Regions from separate parts of the Streptomyces sp. NPDC047130 genome, predicted to be linked through region 3. Evidence: riboswitches for the same ligand, from Rfam matches in the RefSeq annotation. Region 3 holds a riboswitch; each other region holds the start of a gene.
The links. A riboswitch is a leader RNA that binds a small molecule or an ion and turns the genes downstream of it on or off. The one in region 3 is predicted to bind cyclic di-AMP.
Positions count from the first base shown of each region.

Region 1: linked by a shared signal. The riboswitch ahead of ABZ836_RS26805 (M23 family metallopeptidase) and the one ahead of ABZ836_RS00285 (transglycosylase SLT domain-containing protein) in region 3 are both predicted to bind cyclic di-AMP.
Region 2: linked by a shared signal. The riboswitch ahead of ABZ836_RS16730 (LysM peptidoglycan-binding domain-containing M23 family metallopeptidase) and the one ahead of ABZ836_RS00285 (transglycosylase SLT domain-containing protein) in region 3 are both predicted to bind cyclic di-AMP.

Region 1 covers NZ_JBEYUK010000030.1:61,682-64,860, reverse strand. Annotated here, with positions in the region: gene ABZ836_RS26810 (aldo/keto reductase) at 1-346, opposite strand, end outside; gene ABZ836_RS26805 (M23 family metallopeptidase) at 453-1,487, opposite strand; cyclic di-AMP (ydaO/yuaA leader) riboswitch at 1,499-1,638, opposite strand; gene ABZ836_RS26800 (PP2C family protein-serine/threonine phosphatase) at 1,938-3,074, opposite strand.
Region 2 covers NZ_JBEYUK010000012.1:66,099-69,277, forward strand. Annotated here, with positions in the region: gene ABZ836_RS16720 (DUF6126 family protein) at 1-83, shown strand, start outside; gene ABZ836_RS16725 (tyrosine-protein phosphatase) at 126-923, opposite strand; cyclic di-AMP (ydaO/yuaA leader) riboswitch at 1,378-1,532, shown strand; gene ABZ836_RS16730 (LysM peptidoglycan-binding domain-containing M23 family metallopeptidase) at 1,537-2,373, shown strand; gene ABZ836_RS16735 (SGNH/GDSL hydrolase family protein) at 2,643-3,179, shown strand, end outside.
Region 3 covers NZ_JBEYUK010000001.1:64,498-67,676, forward strand. Annotated here, with positions in the region: gene ABZ836_RS00280 (polyprenyl synthetase family protein) at 153-1,163, opposite strand; cyclic di-AMP (ydaO/yuaA leader) riboswitch at 1,589-1,766, shown strand; gene ABZ836_RS00285 (transglycosylase SLT domain-containing protein) at 1,772-2,284, shown strand; gene ABZ836_RS00290 (HAD family hydrolase) at 2,278-3,144, opposite strand.

The DNA.
Region 1 (3,179 bases), on a different contig from region 3:
TGCCCAGCCGGCGCAGCGAGGCCTCCGCCGCGGCCTTGATGGTGGCGGCCGACAGGCCCCGGTACCGCGGGTGCTGGCTGACCTTGGTGGCGACGACCACCTCGGAGCGGTTGCCCCGGGCCTTGAGCCACCGGCCGATGACGGTCTCCGACTCGCCGCCCTCGTTGCCCTCGACCCAGGCGGAGTAGGAGTCGGCGGTGTCGACGAAGTTGCCGCCGGCCTCGGTGTACGCGTCGAGGACGGCGAAGGACTCCCGTTCGTCGGCGGTCCAGCCGAAGACGTTGCCGCCGAGGGCGAGCGGGAAGACCTCGAGTCCGGACGAGCCCAGCTTGCGCAGTTCAGTCATGTCCGTGGACAACGCGACCGCCCGGCAGGTCATTCCGGCACTTCGGCACTCCGGCGCTTCGGCGCTCGGACACACCGTCAGGACACCGCCGGGCGGGCGCGGGAGGTCAGAGGTTGACGCCCCTGTCGGCCAGCCAGGCCCTCGGGTCCACGCCGTCCCCGCCGCCGGGGTGCACCTCGAGGTGCAGGTGCGGGCCGGTGACGTTGCCGGTCGCGCCCACGCGGCCGATGACGTCACCGGTGGTGACCTTCTGGCCGACGCTCACATTGATCGAGGACTGGTGGCAGTACCAGATCTCCGTGCCGTCCTCGAGGGTGAGGACGGTCCGGTACCCGTACGAGCCGGACCAGCCGGCCTCGGTGACGGTGCCCGAGTGGACGGCCTTCAGCAGGGTGCCGGTGGGGGCCGCCAGGTCGAGGCCGGTGTGGTAGCCGGACGACCACATGGAGCCGGCCTGCATGTAGGTGGAGGTGACCGTGTAGGACGCGGCCGGCGCGACGTAGCTGGCGGCCAGCTTGGCGAGGCGCTCGGCCTCGGCCTTGGCCTTCGCCTCCTGCTCGGCCTTCTCGGCGGCGGCCTCGCGGGCCTTGGCCTCGGCCTTCTCCTTGGCGGCCTTCTCGGCGGCGGCGCGGGTGGCGGCCTCCTGGGCCTCCTGCTCGGCCTGCGCGTCGGCCTCCTCCTGCTGCTGGGCGGCCTGGGCCATGATGCGGGCGCGCAGGGCCTCGCCGGCGTCGCCGGAGGACGCGCTCTCGGCGGGGGCGACGCCCATCTCACCGAGGACGCTGGGCGCGTCGTCGGCCGCGGTTTCGGCCTCGGACCCGCCGGGAAGCAGGGAGGTGACCGGGTCGAGCGACGGCATGTTCGGCATGGTGATCTGCACGGGCGCCTTGCCGGGGGCGGCGGTGGCCATGCCGCCCGCACCGACGGCGGCGATCACGCCCACGCCGAGAACGGTCGAACTCCGTGCGAGACCGCGCTGCTTGGCCACCCGGTGGCGGCCTCTCTGGACGGTTCCCTCGCTGGGGTTCCACTCCTCGTGGGAAGCCTCGCCGGCGAAGCCGGTGGCGGGGCCGTACGCGTCGGCAGCTTCACGCTGGCTCGGCACGAAAAGCAGATCAGGGGCAGGTCGGTTCGACGCCACGGGGGCGTGCTCCTTTCCTTCCGTCTCGCCTACCGGGTTAGCTGACGGGTTCGGAGCGGGAAGGTCTCCTACGCGCGTATACAGAGATACGCCCGATTCACCCCGGAAAGTGGTTCCCCGGTTCCCTCGCGGGATTCGGCAGAGCGCACGGAGCCGTCGCTGGTGACGGCTGGGACAGCCGCGCGCTGCGTTATCGAACGTTAATATAAGCGGTGGCTCAATTCCAAGCCGTTCCTTCACATCCCCCGACGCTTTGGCCCGAACCTATGGATGTGCATCTGGGCGAAACGGACATGGTCTCGGTCACATGTCACCGACCGGATTGGCTTGATCACCACGCGCCCCCACGTCCTCGACGGCGCCCCTCCGGTCCCTGATCCGGCCCGCTCCGGCCCGCTCCGGCCCGTCCCCGCCCGGCCCGTCCCCGCCCGCTCCGGCGGTCCCGGCCGGTCAGCCGCAGCGCACCGCGAGCAGCGCCATGTCGTCCTCCACGCCGCCTCCCGCGTGCAGGGCCACGTCCTCGGACAGGAAGCCCAGCAGCTCCTCCGGTTCGCCGAACACCCTGCCGTCCAGGCGCTCGACGGGGTCGTAGAACACGCCGTGCGCGTCCCGGGCCTCGGTCAGGCCGTCGGTGTAGAAGAGGACGACGCTGCCCGGGCGCACCTCGACCGGGGGCCCCGACCGGGCGGGGCCGACCATCTCGCCGAGGGCGAGCGGTCCGCCGTGCTCCCCCACCTCGAGGTACCGCGGCCGCGCCCCGGGCTCCAGCAGCAGCGGCGGCGGATGGCCGTGGTTGACCAGCTGCACCGTCCGGCCGTCCCGGGAGAACTGGGCGAACACCGCCGTGACGAAGCCCTCGGCCTTCTCCAGCTCCACCGCCCGGCGCTCCCGCTCCCGCACCACCGCCTGGTCCATCCTGCGGCCGCACTCCTCGATGGTGGCGGCCCGCTCCGCGACCTCGCGGAAGACGCCGACCACCACCGCCACGGCCGTGACGGCGGTCATCCCCTTGCCCCGCACGTCGCCCAGCATCATCCGCACGCCGTAGGGGGTGTCCTGCACGGCGTAGAGGTCCCCGCCGATTCTCGCCTCCTGCTGGGCGGCCTCGTACAGGGAGGCGACGCGCAGCGCGCCGAGCCGCGTCTGCGGCTGCGGCATCACCGCCCGCTGCGCGGCCTCGGCCATCTCCCGGGCGGTGGCGAGCCGTACGTCCCCCCGCCGGACCACGGTGTTCACCACGCCGGCCAGCGCGGCGACGATGACGACGGTGAACAGCTCGGTGGCGAACTGGGCCGCCGAGAGCGCGTCGCGGAACAGCAGCACCGCCACCGTGCACCCCACCGACAGCAGCCCGATCACCGCGGTGGCGCGGAGCGTGTAGAGGGGAGCGGCGATCAGCGGCGCGGCGGCGAAGAACGGCACGGGAGTCACGTCCGGCGGCGTGACCCGGTCGTAGACCAGGCCGAACAGCAGCGTCAGGCACGGCAGCACGCGCAGGACCATCCGCGCGTAGTGCACCCACCGCCGGTGGCGTCCGACGGCGGGGGGTTCGACCGCCGGGTCCACCGGTCCACCTCGCCGCAGCATGCCCTCCATGGTTCCGCTCCCGGCCGGAACCGGCGACCGGTGGGCCCCGCCCGGCTGAAGCGGCGCCCGGCCGCCCCGCGGAAGGGGCCCCACGGACCGGCCGCC
Region 2 (3,179 bases), on a different contig from region 3:
GCCTCTTCGTCTACATCGTGGCGGGCCACCTCTTCGCCGGCTTCATCTGGCTGCTCTTCGAGGCGGGCGCCCGCGCCAACTGAGCGGGGGAGGGGCGGGGCGGCCGGGCCCGCCCCTCCGCGCGGTCAGTCGAGCAGCCGCTCGCGCAGCCGCGCCCGCAGCTCCGGCGTGACCCCGAGACCCTCCGTGAGGTAGGCGTCGACGCCGCCCCAGGTCTCCTCGATGGTCTCGAAGGCCGCCCCCAGGTACTCCTGCCGGGCGTCGAACAGCGGGCTCAGCAGTTCGGTGATCTCCGGCGTGTACGGGTCCGAGGACTCGCCGCCCCGGTGCAGCTTGTAGCGCCGGTGCTTGGCCCCCGACTTCAGGTAGTCCTCCGTGACGGCGTCCCGCTCCACGCCCACGGCCAGCAGCGTGATCGCGATCGACAGGCCCGCCCGGTCCTTGCCGGCCGAGCAGTGCATCAGCGCCGGCATGCTGTCCTCGGCGAGGGAGCGCAGCACCCGGGAGTGCTCGTCGGTACGGGTGAGGATGGTCGCCCGGTAGGAGGCGATCATGCGCTGCTCCGCCCGGCCGTCGCCCAGCAGGGGGCGCAGCTCGTCGACGCCGCCGCGGCGGACCCGCTTCCAGAACTCGGCGCCGTCGGCGGGGTCGGACAGCGGCAGCCGGACCTCGCGGACCCCCGGCAGCGTGACGTCGGGGCCCTCCAGGCGCCGGTCGGCGTCGTTGCGGAAGTCGAAGACCGTGTGCAGGTTCAGGGAGGCGAGGAACGCGGCGTCCTCGGCGGTGGCGCTCGCCAGGTGGCCGCTGCGGAACAGCACGCCGTTCCTCACCTTGCGGCCGTCCGTGGTGGGCATGCCGCCCACATCCCGGAAGTTCCGCACTCCGGCGAGCTGGGGCTCGGTCGACGGGACCTGCTGCGTCACGGGTGGCTCCTCCCACTTGGCCCCGTCGGCCGCGGCAACCGACGGGTGCGTCCTGACGATACGACACGGCTCCGCGGGACCAGGAGGGTGCCGTCGCCCGGACGTCGCGCGAACCGGTGGGTGCAAAAGTCGCATCACGGACATAACGCACCAAGGAGTACTTGTCCGCTTATGGGTCAACTTGCCCCGAGGAGGCGGAGTGTGGGCGGACCGGCGCGTGAGCAGCCTCATACCGGTGACCGAGCGTCGTCGGGGTCCGAGGTGCAACTCCCGTGCCCGCGGCGGGAGATGTGGTCCCCGTGGCGACTCTGTGTGACCGTTTTGCCCTCAAGCGATCACAAAGAATGCACGTTCGTGGAAATCCCGCGCTTGTCCGCTTGCGTGCCGGTCGCATACGTTCACGATCCGATCCGGGCGGACGCCGAATCCTGCCGCCGACCGGATCCCTCACACTCACCCGAGTAACCCGAGTACGGCAGGAGCGGGGGACCCACAGGTACGCGCCTGTTCCGGTCTCCGGAACGGGCTAGGGGTAAAGCCGCGCCCAGCGCGGCCGGGCATCTCCAGCCCGCACCCGACAGCTCACCTCGCAGGCGACGGAGAGGACAACGTCATGCCCGCGAAGCGTCACAAGCACCGCCGTCCCACCGGCGTCCAGCGCCTCACCCGCTCCATCGCCGTCGCCGGCACCGGCGCCGTGGCCCTCGGCCTGCCCCTGTTCGGCGCCACCGGCGCCCACGCCGCCGCCCCGGAGCAGGCCGCCCAGAGCCTGCCGGTCGCCGCGAAGAAGACGGCCGCCGAGACCTACACGGTCAAGAAGGGCGACTCGCTGTCGAAGATCGCGGAGAAGAAGAAGGTCTCCGGCGGCTGGAAGCAGCTGTACAAGATCAACCGTGACGTGGTCGGCGACAACCCCCGCCTGATCAAGCCCGGCACCAAGCTGGAGCTCGGCAAGAAGGCCGCCACCCAGCCCGCCAAGGCCAAGGCCGCCGCCCCCGGGACCGCCGCGCCGAAGACGACCGTCGCCGACGCCGCGAACGCCGCCGGCTACACCGCCCCCGCGGACGCCGCCCTCGGCACCGCCTACCGCACCGCGGGCAGCATGTGGTCCAGCGGCTACCACACCGGCGTCGACTTCGCGCTGCCCACCGGCACCCCGCTGAAGTCCGTCGCCGCCGGAACCGTGGTCTCCGCCGGCAACGGCGGCGCCTACGGCAACCAGGTCGTCATCCAGCACCAGGACGGCATGTACTCCCAGTACGCCCACCTGTCGCAGCTGTCCGTCTCCGCCGGACAGACCGTGACCGTCGGCCAGCAGATCGGCCTGTCCGGCGCCACCGGCAACGTCACCGGCCCGCACCTGCACTTCGAGATCCGCACCTCGCCCGACTACGGCTCCGACGTGGACCCGGTCGAGTACCTCCGCTCGCACGGCGTCAGCCTGGGCTGACCCCCCGAGGGCCTCGCGGTTGCGCGCGAACGAGGGCCGTGCCCCCCCGACCGGGGGGCACGGCCCTCGCCGCGTCCCGGCGAGGACGCCCGACGGTCCGCGTCCGGCCCCTGTCGCAACGGCCCACGTTTATTCCGCTGTTGGGAAAGAGTTGACGAGTGGCCTATCTCACCGCCCGTCAACCCCTCCCTACGGTCGCGTAGCTCACATCCGAAGGTGGAGGATGCCTCGATGTGGCAGACGATTCGAAGAATGACAGCAGAACAGTGATGGGGTCGATCGGGTCGTACGTGGCCGTCGGGGACAGCTTCACCGAGGGCGTCGGTGATCCCGGACCGGACGGGACGTTCGTCGGCTGGGCCGACCGCCTCGCGGTGCTCCTCGCCGACCTCCGTCCGGAGGGCGAGTTCGACTACACCAACCTCGCCGTGCGCGGGAAGCTGCTCGACCAGGTCATGGCCGACCAGATCCCCCAGGTCCGCGGGCTCGCCCCCGACCTGGTGTCCATCTGCGCCGGAGGCAACGACATCCTGCGCCCCGGCACCGACCCCGACGAGGTCGCCGAGCGCTTCGAGAAGGCCGTCGCCGAACTCGCCTCGGCGGCCGGCACCGTCCTGGTCGCGACCGGCTTCGACACCCGCGGCGTCCCGGTGCTCAGGCACCTCCGAGGCAAGATCGCCACGTACAACGGGCACGTCCGGGCCATCGCCGACCGCTACGACTGCCGGGTCCTCGACCTGTGGTCGCTGCGCAGCGTCCAGGACCGCCGCGCCTGGGACAGCGACCGGCTGCACCTCTCCGCCGAG
Region 3 (3,179 bases):
CCGGCGTCGGCATCCGCTCGGGCGCCGGCACCCACGCCGAAGGCCCGGCTCCACATGGAGCCGGGCCTTCGGCGTACGGAGGGCGCTTCGGGCGCGGGAAGGCCGCCTTCGGCGTGCGGAGGCGGCCGGGGCCGCGGCGCGCCCCGGCGGGGTCAGCCCGCCCGGTGCACGACCGCGTCGCACAGGTGCACCAGCGCCGTCCGCGCCTCGCACTCCGGCAGCGGGGTCAGCGCCGCCCGGGCCTCCTGGGCGTACCGCACGGTGTCCGCCCGCGCCTCCTCCAGCGCCGGGTGGGCCCGCAGCCGCGCGACCGCGTCCGCGAGTCGCGCCTCGTCCGTCAGGTCGGAGTCCAGCAGCTCGCACAGCTCGACGTCCTCCGCCAGCCCCAGCCGCGCCACCCGCTCGCGCAGGCGCAGCACCGGCAGTGTGGCGATGCCCTCGCGGAGGTCGGTGCCGGGGGTCTTGCCGGAGTCCGAGGACTCCGAGGCGATGTCCAGGACGTCGTCGGCGAGCTGGAACGCCACGCCGAGCCGCTCGCCGTACTGGGTGAGCACGTCCACGACCTGGTGGTCGGCGCCCGACATCAGCGCGCCGAAGCGGCAGGCGACCGCGACCAGCGAGCCGGTCTTGCCGGCCAGCACGTCGAGGTAGTGGTCGATGGGGGAGCGCCCCTCGGCCGGGCCGGCGGTCTCCAGGATCTGGCCGGTGACCAGGCGCTCGAACGCCTCGGCCTGCACCCGCACGGCCTCCGGCCCCAGGTCGGCCAGGATGTGCGAGGCCCGCGCGAACAGGAAGTCGCCGGTGAGGACCGCGACCGAGTTGCCCCAGCGGCTGTTGGCGCTGGGCACCCCGCGGCGCACCTCGGCCTCGTCCATGACGTCGTCGTGGTAGAGGGTGGCGAGGTGGGTGAGCTCGACGACCACTGCCGAGGGGACGATTCCCGGGGCGTCCGGGTCCCCGAACTGCGCGGCGAGCATCACGAGCAGCGGACGGAACCGCTTGCCGCCCGCCTTCACCAGGTGCTGCGCGGCCTCGGTGATGAACGGGACCTCGCTCTTGGTGGCTTCGAGCAGACCTTCCTCGACGGCCGCCATCCCGGCCTGGACTGCGGCCTCCAGCGCCTGGTCCCGAACCCTCAGCCCGAACGGCCCGACCACGGTCACGAGGGGTCTCCTGTCTGCTGGTGTGTGCTGACGATTACACGGATTGTCGATAGGTCATTGCCATCACCCCACTCAGCGTATCCGGTCGGCTTTCGATCACCGACAGCCCCCACCCGCCAGATGGCCGGAGACACCCCTGTCCGGTTTAGCAGGGTTGTGCAGGGTCTTTCCTCTTAACGGCTTTTGGCCCGCCAATGGCCGATCCGTGACATGAGCCACAGGCCCGAGTGGTCGAGGGAATGACCCCGGCGGCTCGAACTCGCGCCTCGCGGAGGCCGGTTGGGGTGGCCCGGTGCGGGCGGGCGAGGGGCAAATCACCCGTAACCATGATCAAGGGGCTTGATCGCCAGAGTTCGTACTTGTTTCGGACATCCGCTCTCACATACGTTTCGCGCCAGCCGGGTGGAACGCCGAGTCCTGCCGCCGTCCGGCCCTCACCGATCCATTCCACGCACGGCAGGAGCGGGGGACCCAGGTACACCGCCGGACCGGAGCGCGCTCCGGACGGCTCGGGGTGAAGCCCGTCGCCCGCCAGGGCGATCGGCCGGGCAGCCTTTCTGGCCCGAACCCGACAGCTCACCTCGCAGGCGCCGGAAAGGAAGAGCGCAATGTCCCGTCTCACCCGTACCGCCTCGGCCCTGGCCGTCGCCGCGGCCGTCGTCGCCGCCCCGGTCGTGGGCGCCACCGGCGCCTGGGCCGCCGAGGCCCCGGCCGCCCAGACGCAGGCCGCCCAGGCGCAGGTCGCCCAGGGTGCGGTGGCCGTCGCCCCGGGCAACAAGGTCACCCACCTGGCCGCCACCCAGGACAACCTCGACGGATGGATCCGCGAGGCCCTCGCCGTCATGGCGAAGCACGACATCCCGGGCACCTACGAGGGCATCCACCGCAACGTGATGCGCGAGTCCTCGGGCAACCCGCTGGCCATCAACGACTGGGACATCAACGCGATCAACGGCATCCCCTCCAAGGGCCTGCTGCAGGTGATCGACCCCACCTTCGACGCGTACCACGTCGAGGGCACCGAGCCCTCGCCGTTCGACCCGGTCGCCAACATCGTCGCCGCCTGCAACTACGCGGCCGACCGCTACGGCTCGATCGACAACGTCAACGGTCCCTACTGACCGGCCCCGTCGCCCGTGGCGCACGGGGACGGGAACAACCGCTCGAGGACGACGGCCACGCCGTCGTCCTCGTTGGTGGTGGTGACCTCGTCGGCCACCGCCTTCAGCTCGGCGTGCGCGTTGGCCATGGCGACGCCGTGGGCCGCCCATCTGAACATGGGCACGTCGTTGGGCATGTCGCCGAAGGCGATGGCGTCCTCCGGGCCGAGGCCCAGCCGGGACGCGGCCATGGCCAGGCCGGTCGCCTTGGTGACGCCGTGCGGCTGCAGCTCCACGGTGCCGGGGCCGGACATCGTCACCGTGGCCAGCGAGCCCACCGCGGCGGCGGCCACCGCGGTCAGCTCGTCGTCGGACAGCCGGGGATGGGACAGCAGCACCTTGGTGATGGGCCGCTCCCACAGGTCGTCGCGCCGGCCGACCCGCACCGAGGGCAGCGTGGGCCGCGCCATCCGGTAGCCGGGCTCGATCAGCGTGAGCCCCCGGACGCCGTCCTGGTCGACGGCCGCGTACACCTGGCCCACCTCGGCCTCGATCTTGCCGAGCGCGGTCTCCGCCAGCTCCCGGTCCAGGGTCATCGACCACACCAGGCGGTCCCGGTCGGCGTCGTAGAGCTGCGCGCCCTGGCCGCACACCGCGAAGCCGCCGCCGATCCCGGCGAGCAGGCCGCGGACCCGCGGCGCGGGGCGGCCGGTCACCACCAGATGGCGGGCCCCCGCCCTGGCCGCGCACCCCAGTGCGGCGCGGGTGCGGGGTGAGACGGTGTCGTCGTCACGCAGGAGCGTGCCGTCCAGATCGGTGGCGACGAGCGCGTACGCGGGGAGCGCACGGGAGGGGGGCGCATAGGCGGCGGGTGCGGGCATGAACAGAGAATACGGATCCTCCGGCACGCCCCTGT